3 regions of the Streptomyces sp. NPDC048565 genome follow, and region 1 is predicted to be linked to each of the others. Evidence: riboswitches for the same ligand, from Rfam matches in the RefSeq annotation. Region 1 holds a riboswitch; each other region holds the start of a gene.
The links. Region 1 has a riboswitch for thiamine pyrophosphate ahead of thiO (glycine oxidase ThiO). Riboswitches for the same ligand answer to the same signal wherever they lie in the genome.
Positions count from the first base shown of each region.

Region 2: another riboswitch for thiamine pyrophosphate. It lies ahead of AB0C75_RS16760 (thiamine ABC transporter substrate-binding protein); the one in region 1 lies ahead of thiO (glycine oxidase ThiO).
Region 3: another riboswitch for thiamine pyrophosphate. It lies ahead of thiC (phosphomethylpyrimidine synthase ThiC); the one in region 1 lies ahead of thiO (glycine oxidase ThiO).

Region 1 is NZ_JBEZIH010000003.1:64,826-68,095, forward strand. Features, by position in the region: gene AB0C75_RS04680 (thiazole synthase) at 1-3, opposite strand, end outside; gene thiS (sulfur carrier protein ThiS) at 6-284, opposite strand; gene thiO (glycine oxidase ThiO) at 281-1,483, opposite strand; TPP riboswitch at 1,481-1,593, opposite strand; gene AB0C75_RS04695 (FAD-dependent oxidoreductase) at 1,665-2,903, shown strand; gene AB0C75_RS04700 (Rv2175c family DNA-binding protein) at 2,977-3,270, shown strand, end outside.
Region 2 is NZ_JBEZIH010000012.1:90,931-94,200, forward strand. Features, by position in the region: gene AB0C75_RS16750 (phosphatidate cytidylyltransferase) at 1-4, shown strand, start outside; gene rlmN (23S rRNA (adenine(2503)-C(2))-methyltransferase RlmN) at 75-1,181, shown strand; TPP riboswitch at 1,256-1,372, shown strand; gene AB0C75_RS16760 (thiamine ABC transporter substrate-binding protein) at 1,446-2,540, shown strand; gene AB0C75_RS16765 (iron ABC transporter permease) at 2,612-3,270, shown strand, end outside.
Region 3 is NZ_JBEZIH010000002.1:136,227-139,496, forward strand. Features, by position in the region: gene AB0C75_RS02780 (YibE/F family protein) at 1-1,286, opposite strand, end outside; TPP riboswitch at 1,358-1,491, shown strand; gene thiC (phosphomethylpyrimidine synthase ThiC) at 1,484-3,270, shown strand, end outside.

The DNA.
Region 1 (3,270 bases):
CATGGTCAGCCTCCCTGGACGGCGGTGAGGACCTCGACGCGGTCGCCGTCGGCGAGCGTGGTGGCGGACCACTGGCCGCGCGGGACGACGGCCTCGTTGACCGCGGCGGCGACCCCGGCAGGCGCGGTGGTCAGCGCCGCGATCAAGGTGTCCAGCGCGGTGCCTACGGGGACGGTGCGGTGTTCTCCGTTGACGGAGACGGAGACGGAGACGGAGACGGAGGCGGCGGCGGAGGCGGGGCCGGGGACGGCGGCGGGACCGGCGGCGGGCACGGGCTGTGTCATACGGGCTGCTCCTGCGACGCGGGGGCGGTGTCTTCGGGGGAACGGGGCCGGGCAGCCGCCGTGAAGCGGCGCGGCGAGAAGGGGCGGCCGAGCTCGGGCAGCTCGCCCGTGGTCAGCACCTGGGCCATCACATCGCCCGTGACGGGGGTCAGCAGCACCCCGTTGCGGTGGTGCCCGGTGGCGAGATGCAGGCCGGGCAGGGCGGTGGGGCCCAGCAGCGGCGCGTTGTCGGGCGAGGCGGGGCGCAGACCGGCCCGGGTCTCGGTCAGCGGCAGCTCGGTGATGCCGGGCACCAGCTCATGGGCGTCCCGCAGTAGCTCGTACACCCCGCCGGCGGTGACCGTGGTGTCCCAGCCCAGCTCCTCGGTGGTCGCACCGACCACCAGCTCGCCGTTGGCACGCGGGACCAGATAGACATGGCTGCCGCGTACGACGGCCCGCACCGTCCTGCTCAGGAAGGGGGCGTACGCGGGCGGCACGGTCAGCCGCAGCACCTGCCCCTTGACCGGACGTACGGGCGGCACGACCGATTCGGGCAGCCCTTCGAGCCGGCCGCTGAGGCTGCCGCCCGCGAGTACCACCTGGCCTGCGGCGAGCCGCGCACCGTCCGCCAGGACGACGCCCGTCGCCCTGCCGTCCGTGACGGAGAGCCGCTGGACCCAGGCGCGGCGGAAGCCCACCCCCGCCCGCTCGCACGCGGTCAGCAGGGCCGAAGCCAGCCGCCTGGGGTCCACCTGGTGGTCGCCGTCGACCCGCAGCCCGCCGCGAACCCCGGGGGCGAGCATCGGCTCGAGCCGGCGGCACTCACGGCCGCTCAGCCACTCGGACTCGAGCCCCGAGCGCTGCTGCAGCACGTGCAGCTCCCGCAGATGCGCCCGGTCGTCGGAGTCCAGTGCGACGGACAGGGTGCCGCAGGCACGGAAGCCGGTCTCCTGCCCGCTCGCCTCCTCCAGCTCGGCGACGAACGCCGGATAGCGCGCTGCGGAGGCCACGTTGAGGCCGAGCAGCGTCTGCTCGCCGTAGTGGAGTTCGGTGACGGCTGCGAGCATCCCCGCCGCGACCCGGGCGGCGCCGCCGCCCGGGTCCGGATCGGCCAGCGTGGTGCTCAGGCCCTGCTGGGCGGACCGCCAGGCGGTCACCAGACCGATGATGCCGCCCCCGACGACCAGGACGTCGGAGCTGTTCGTGGAGATACGCATGGGCGTCCAGCCCCTCCCTTCGCCGGCATGACCCGGATCAGGTTCGTACGGTCGGAGGCCGGTCAGCCTCCCTCTCAGCCCGGTGCGTCCGGACTCCCGCGAGTCTCTTACGGTGGCCAGCCTAGACCCCGCCCCCGACAGCCGGATACGGGCCCGGGAACCCGGTCATTAGGGTGGACGGGTGAGCGAGCAGACACCGGAACCGGCGCCGGGACAGCCGGCGCGCGCAGTCGTGATCGTGGGCGCCGGCATGGCCGGTGTGCAGACGGCCGTGGCCCTGCGTGAACAGGGCTTCACGGGCCAGGTCACCGTGCTCGGTGCCGAACCGCACCAGCCGTACGACAGGCCGCCGCTCTCCAAGGCGGTCCTGCTCGGCAAGGCGGAGCACTCCGCCTTCGACATCGACTTCGAGGCACTGGACATCACCCTGCGCCTGGGGCTCCATGTGACGGGCCTGCGCGCCGGTGAGCACGAGGTGGACACCCTGGAAGGGCCCGTCGCCTACGACGCGCTGGTCATCGCCACCGGAGCTGAACCCGTCGCACTGCCCGGTTCCGACGGCGTGCCCGGTGTCCATCTGCTGCGCACCCTCGACGACGCCGCGCGGCTGCGGCCCGTCCTCGAACAGCAGCACGACATGGTCGTCGTCGGAGCGGGCTGGATCGGCGCCGAGTTCGCCACGGCGGCCCGCGCCGCCGGCTGCGCGGTCACCGTCGTGGAGGCCGCGGACCGCCCCCTCGCGGGCACGCTGCCCGCCGAGGTCGCCGCTCCGATGGCCCGCTGGTACGCCGAGAGCGGAGCCGGTCTCCTCACCGGTGCCCGGGTCGCCCGCGTCGGACAGGGCGCCGTCCACCTGGCGGACGGCCGGGTGATCCCCGCAGGGGCGGTGGTCGTCGGCATCGGCGCCCGGCCCGCCACGGGGTGGCTCGCGGGCTCGGGCATCGAGCTCGGCCCGGACGGCTCGGTCATCGCGGACGGCTCGCTGCGCACCTCGCTGCCGGATGTCCACGCGGTGGGCGACTGCGCCTCCTTCCCGTCCGCCCGCTACGGGGAGCGGCTGCTGGTCCATCACTGGGACAACGCCCTCCAGGGGCCCAGGGCGGTCGCCGCGGCCCTCGCGGGCGGTGAGGCGGGCACGTACGACCCGGTGCCCTACTTCTGGTCCGAGCAGTTCGGCCGCTTCGTGCAGTACGCCGGCCATCACGCCGGAGCCGACACGCTGCTGTGGCGGGGCGACCCGGCCGAGCCGTCCTGGACGGCGCTCTGGCTGCGGCAAGGGGCGCTCGTCGCCGTACTGGCCGTCAGCAGGCCCCGTGACCTGGCACAGGGGCGCAAGCTCGTCGAAGCGGGGGCGCGGATCGATCCGGCGAGGGCCGCGGACTCCTCCGTACCGCTGAAATCCACGGTGAAGGACGCCTGAGGGGCCCTTGGACACGGCCTCGTACGCCCGGCCTGGCTACCGACTGTCGGTCCGGGATGGCACGCTTGTCCCTGTGACCGAGATTGACGCAAAGATCGATGCTCTCGTCCCCGCCTGGCTCCACCTTCCCGACATCGCGGAAATGCTCGATGTCGAGGTGACGCGTGTACGGCAGCTGGTCAAGGAAGGCCAGCTGATCGCCGTGCGACGTGGTGAGAACCGGACGCTCCAGGTGCCTGCCGCCTTCATCGACGGCGACAAGGTGGTCAAGGGTCTCGCAGGGACCCTGACGCTCCTGAGGGACGACGGCTACAACGACGAAGAGATGCTGGACTGGCTCTTCACCCCCGACCCGAGCCTGCCCGGC
Region 2 (3,270 bases), on a different contig from region 1:
CTGATCACGCCCGCGGGGTAGCCGCTGAGGTGCCCGGTCGGGCTTGCTCGTACGTCTGCGACACTGGAAGAACCATGCCTAAGCCCGGAGAACTCCAGTTTGTCGCGCCCCGTGGAGCCAAGCGGCCGCCGCGGCACCTCGCCGACCTCACACCCGACGAGCGCAAGGAAGCAGTCGCCGCGACCGGCGAGAAGCCCTTCCGTGCCAAGCAGCTGTCACAGCACTACTTCACGCGGTACGCCCACGACCCGGCGGAGTGGACCAACATTCCGGCCGCGTCGCGGGACAAGCTCGCCGAGGCGATGTTCCCCGACCTGATGTCGGTGATGCGCCACATCAGCTGCGACGACGACACCACCCGTAAGACGCTGTGGAAGCTGCACGACGGCACGCTCGTCGAGTCCGTCCTCATGCGGTATCCGGACCGGGTGACCATGTGCATCTCGTCCCAGGCGGGCTGCGGGATGAACTGCCCGTTCTGCGCGACCGGGCAGGCGGGACTCGACCGCAACCTGTCGACCGCCGAGATCGTGCACCAGATCGTGGACGGCATGCGTGCCCTGCGCGACGGTGAGGTGCCTGGCGGGCCCGCGCGGCTGTCCAACATCGTCTTCATGGGCATGGGCGAGCCGCTGGCCAACTACAAGCGCGTGGTCGGGGCCATCCGCCGGCTGACGGACCCCGAGCCGGACGGCCTGGGGCTCTCGCAGCGCGGGATCACGGTGTCCACGGTGGGTCTGGTGCCGGCGATGCTGCGCTTCGCCGACGAGGGCTTCAAGTGCCGTCTCGCGGTCTCGCTGCACGCCCCGGACGACGAGCTGCGCGACACCCTCGTTCCCGTGAACACCCGCTGGAAGGTCCGCGAGGTCCTGGACGCCGCGTGGGAGTACTCGGAGAAGTCCGGTCGCCGTATCTCCATCGAGTACGCGCTGATCCGCGACATCAACGACCAGGCCTGGCGGGGCGACCGGCTCGGCCGGCTGCTCAAGGGCAAGCGGGTACACGTCAACCTCATCCCGCTGAACCCGACCCCCGGCTCCAAGTGGACCGCTTCGCGGCCCGAGGACGAGAAGGCGTTCGTGGAGGCCATCGCCGCCCATGGTGTGCCGGTCACCGTCCGGGACACCCGCGGCCAGGAGATCGACGGGGCCTGCGGGCAGCTGGCGGCGTCCGAGCGCTGAGGCGGTCCGGGCGTACGTGATCCGGCCGGTCCGGCGTGATCCGGCCGGTGTAGCCTGGCCCGGAAATCAACTTCATATTCCGACAGGGGAGCGCCACAGCGCTGAGAGTGCGGCACCGAGTACAGGTCGGCCGCAGACCCTCTGAACCTCGCCCGGGTCATTCCGGGTAGGAAGTTCGGACCTTACTCAAGCTGTTGCGCCCTGCCCGCTCACCGAGCGGGCGGGGCCGCGTCTCTTCCTGGTCACCTCCAGGAGGAAATCATCATGAACACCACGACGAAGTACGCGGCGACGGCGCTCGCCGCCGCTCTCGGCGTCAGCACACTCGCGGGCTGCGGCGGCTCCGACGACAAGGCTTCCGGCAACACGGGGGCCGGCTCCAAGACTGTCACGCTTGTCAGCCATGACTCGTTCAACGCCTCGGACGCCGTCCTGAAGGCGTTCACGAAGGAGACCGGTTACACGGTCAAGGTGCTCAAGAGCGGGGACGCCGGAGCGGCGCTCAACCAGGAGATCCTGACCAAGGGATCCCCGCGCGGCGATGTGTTCTTCGGCGCCGACAACACCCTGCTCTCCCGCGCCCTGGACAACGACCTGTTCACGCCGTACGAGGCGAAGGGTCTTGACCGGGTCGACGCCGACACCCGGCTCGACGCGGACAAGCACCGGGTCACGCCCGTCGACACCGGCGACATCTGCGTCAACTACGACAAGAAGTACTTCGACGACAAGAAGCTCGACCCGCCGAAGACCTTCGACGACCTGCTGAAGCCCGCGTACAAGAACCTCCTGGTCACCGAGAACGCCGCGACGTCGTCGCCCGGACTCGCCTTCCTCCTCGGCACGGTCGCCACCCAGGGCGAGAGCGGCTACCAGGACTACTGGAAGAAGCTGAAGAGCAACGGCGTCAAGGTCGTCGACGGCTGGGAGCAGGCCTACAACGAGGAGTTCTCCGGTTCCGCGGGCGGCAGGAAGGCCAAGGCCGACCGGCCGCTCGTCGTCTCCTACGCCTCCAGCCCGCCCGTCGAGGTGGAGTACGCCGATCCGAAGCCGACCGAGGCCCCGACCGGCGTCGCCACCGGCACCTGCTTCCGCCAGATCGAGTTCGCCGGCCTGCTGGACGGCGCGAAGAACGAGGCGGGTGGAAAGGCGCTGCTGGACTTCCTGATCAGCAAGCGTTTCCAGGAGGACATGCCGCTGAACATGTTCGTGAACCCGGTGGTGAAGGACGCGAAGCTGCCGAAGCTCTTCACGGAGTACGGAGCGACCATCGACAAGCCGGCGACCGTGGCCCCCGAGAAGATCGCCAAGAACCGTGAGCAGTGGGTCCAGTCGTGGTCCTCGCTCGTCGTGAAGTAGCCGCGCGGCCCGCTCGCCGGGGAAACGCGGGGCGCGGGAACGCACGCGGGAACGCGGTGCGGCTCGGCCTCATGGCCGTGCCCGTCGCGTTCTTCGGCCTGTTCTTCGCCTACCCGGTCGTCTCGATCATCGGCCGGGGGCTGAAGGCCGACGGAGACTGGCAGTTCGGCCGGATCGGCGCGGTGCTGGGCCGGTCCGACATCCTCGGCGTCCTCTGGTTCACCACCTGGCAGGCCCTCGCCTCGACCGCGCTCACCCTGTTGATCGCACTGCCCGGCGCCTATGTGTTCGCCCGCTTCGAATTCCCCGGCAAACAGCTGCTGCGGGCCGTCGTGACCGTGCCGTTCGTCCTGCCGACCGTCGTCGTGGGTACGGCGTTCCTGGCGCTGCTGGGACGCGGCGGGTTCCTCGACGAGCTCTGGGGGGTCAGGCTCGACACGAGCGTGTGGGCGATCCTGCTCGCCCATGTGTTCTTCAACTACGCGGTCGTCGTACGGACCGTCGGCGGCCTCTGGTCCCAGCTCGACCCCCGCCAGGAGGAAGCCGCCCGGATGCTCGGGGCCGGCCGCATCGCCGCCTGGCGGCGAGTGACGCTGCCCGCGCTGGCGCCGGCCGTCGCCGCGGCGGGGCTCATGGTCTTCCTCTTCACCTTCACCTCCTTCGGTGTCGTCCAGATCCTCGGCGGCCCGGCCTACTCCACGCTGGAGGTGGAGATCTACCGGCAGACCGC
Region 3 (3,270 bases), on a different contig from region 1:
GTGCGGTCCGCGGAGACCACCAGAGCCGCGAGTGCCGTCGTGACCGGTACGGAGGCGACCAGCCCGATCGATCCGACCAGCGTGCGGACGATCTCCTCGGCGACCAGCTCGCTGTTGGCCACGGTGCCCACACTGCTCTGCGCGATCGAGAACAGCAGCAGCAGCGGAAGAGCCGCGCCGGCGTAGGCGAGCACGAGTGTGTTGACGACCGAGGCGATGTGGTCGCGCCCGATCCGGATACCCGCCCGGTAGAGGCGGCGCGCGCCCATGGTCGGATCGGCCTGGTGCAGCTCCCAGACCGCCGACGTCTGGGTCACGGTCACATCGTCGAGCACACCGAGCGAGCCGATGATCACGCCGGCGAGCAGCAGACCGCTCATGTCGATGTCCGGGTAGAGCCCATGGATCAGACCGGTGTTGTCGTCCGTGTTCCCGGACAGGACGGCCCAGCCGATGAAGAGCGAGCCCAGCAGCCCGATCAGCAGCAGCGAGATGAGCGTGCCGACGACGGCCACGGAGGTACGGGCCGTCAGTCCGTGACAGGTGTAGAGGGCGATCAGCATGATGGCGCTCGCCCCGATCACCGCGACGACCAGGGGGTTGGACCCCTGCAGAATCGCCGGCAGGATGAACAGGGTCAGTACGGCGAAGGACACGGCGAGCGCGATCAGTGCCATGAGTCCGCGCAGCCTGCCCACCACGATCACCGCGAGGGCGAAGATCCCGGCGAGCAGCGCCATCGGGAACGCGCGGTCCACGTCGGTCACCGAATACTGCAGGTCCCGGGGCGCGTCGGGGGCGTACGCCACGACCACCCCCTGGCCCTCGCGCAGTTGCCGCGGGGCGTCGGGCTGGACGACCTCGACGAACGTACGGCCCTTGTCCTTACCGCTGGTCACCTCGACCGTGGCCTTCTTGCACTTCCCGGTCTGCTCGTTGACCGCTTCCTGTCCGGCCGCAGTGGAGGTGTCGCCGGTCGCCGGCACCTGCGCGGCGTTGACGTCCGCGCAGTTGACCGACACGACCTTCGTGACCCGCCCGTCCTGTGTCTGCCGGTCGAAGCCGACACCCGTGCGTTCATGGGCGGGTGCACCACCGGGCCAGAAGGCTACGAGGCCGACGACGACCGCGGCGGCGAAGGGGATCAGCACAGCCGCGATGACCTTGCGAAGGTGCTTGGACACCGGCGCTGCGGGGCCGTGGCTGTGGGTGTGGCCATGCGCATGACTCTGGGTGCTGCCTGCTGCGGGGCCGTCGGGTTCGGGGGCGCTCGGAGGGGACGTCACCCGGCGATCATCCCAAGAACAGGGGAGGCCCTCTGGCCAGCGCGCCAGGACGGGGGTTAGCGTGGAGGCGCATTTGTACACGCGGGAGCTCGGAGCACCGGGCTGAGAGGGCGCTGACCTCCGTATATTCATACGGGACACGCTGCGCCGACCGCCGAACCTGTTACCGGGTAATGCCGGCGTAGGGAGTAGGTCTCATGACCACAGCGGACGCACGCACGCCTGCCTCGAAGCGGAACGCGCAGAACGACGAGGCCGGGAAGTCCATCGGCTGGCACAAGGGATACATCCAGGGCTCACGCCCGGATCTCCGGGTGCCGGTCCGCCAGGTGCACCTCACCAACGGCAAGGACGTGACCCTGTACGACACGTCCGGGCCGTACACCGACCCCACCACCGGCACCGACGTGCGCCGGGGGCTCGCCCCGCTGCGGGAGCACTGGATCACCGCCCGCGGGGACACCGCGGAGTACGCGGGCCGTCCCGTGCGCCCCGAGGACGACGGGCTCAAGCACACCTCCCCGAGGGGCGGCCTGCGCAATCTCGACGCGGTCTTCCCCGGGCGCCCGCGGCAGCCACGCCGCAGCCGCGACGGCGGTCCCGTCACCCAGCTCGCGTACGCCCGCCGGGGGGAGATCACCCCGGAGATGGAGTACGTGGCGATCCGGGAGAACGTCGAACCCGAGGTCGTGCGCGAGGAGATCGCGGCGGGCCGGGCCGTCCTGCCCGCCAACGTCAACCACCCGGAGATCGAGCCGATGATCATCGGCAAGCGTTTCCTGGTGAAGGTCAACGCCAACATCGGCAACTCCGCGGTCACCTCCTCCATCGAGGAGGAGGTGGACAAGATGACCTGGGCCACCAAGTGGGGCGCCGACACGGTCATGGACCTCTCCACCGGCCGCAACATCCACACCACCCGCGAGTGGGTCCTGCGCAACTCCCCCGTGCCGATCGGTACGGTCCCCCTCTACCAGGCGCTCGAGAAGGTCGACGGCCGGGCCGAGGAGCTGACCTGGGAGATCTACAAGGACACCGTCGTCGAGCAGGCCGAGCAGGGCGTCGACTACATGACGGTGCACGCCGGTGTCCGGCTGCCGTACGTCCCGCTGACGGCCCGCCGCAAGACCGGAATCGTCTCGCGCGGCGGATCCATCATGGCGGCGTGGTGCCTGGCCCACCACCAGGAGTCGTTCCTGTACGAGCACTTCGAGGAGCTCTGCGAGATTCTCGCGGCCTACGACGTGACGTACTCGCTCGGTGACGGGCTGCGCCCCGGCTCCATCGCCGATGCCAACGACGAGGCGCAGTTCGCCGAGCTCCGGACGCTCGGTGAACTCAACACCGTCGCCAAGCGGTTCGGCGTGCAGACGATGATCGAGGGCCCGGGGCATGTCCCGATGCACAAGATCAAGGAGAACATCGACCTTCAGCAGGAGATCTGCGAGGAGGCCCCGTTCTACACCCTGGGGCCGCTCACCACGGACGTCGCGCCCGCGTACGACCACATCACCTCGGGCATCGGCGCGGCGATGATCGCCTGGTGGGGGACGGCGATGCTCTGCTACGTCACGCCCAAGGAGCACCTGGGACTGCCCAACCGCGACGACGTGAAGACCGGTGTCATCACGTACAAGATCGCCGCCCATGCCGCGGACCTCGCCAAGGGGCACCCCGGGGCGCAGGAGTGGGACGACGCGCTGTCGGACGCGCGGTTCGAGTTCCGCTGGGAGGACCAGTTCAACCTGGCGCTCGACCCCGACACCGCGCGGGAGTTCCATGACGAGACGCTGCCGGCCGAGCCGGCGAAGACGGCACACTTCTGCTCGATGTGCGGCCCCAAGTTCTGCTCGATGAAGATCTCCCACGACATCCGGCGGGAGCACGGCGGCGGGCCCACGATCGTCGACACCGAGTTCGACGCGGAGGCGCTGGCAGGCATGGCGGAGAAGTCGCAGGAGTTCGCCGCCCGGGGCAACCGGGT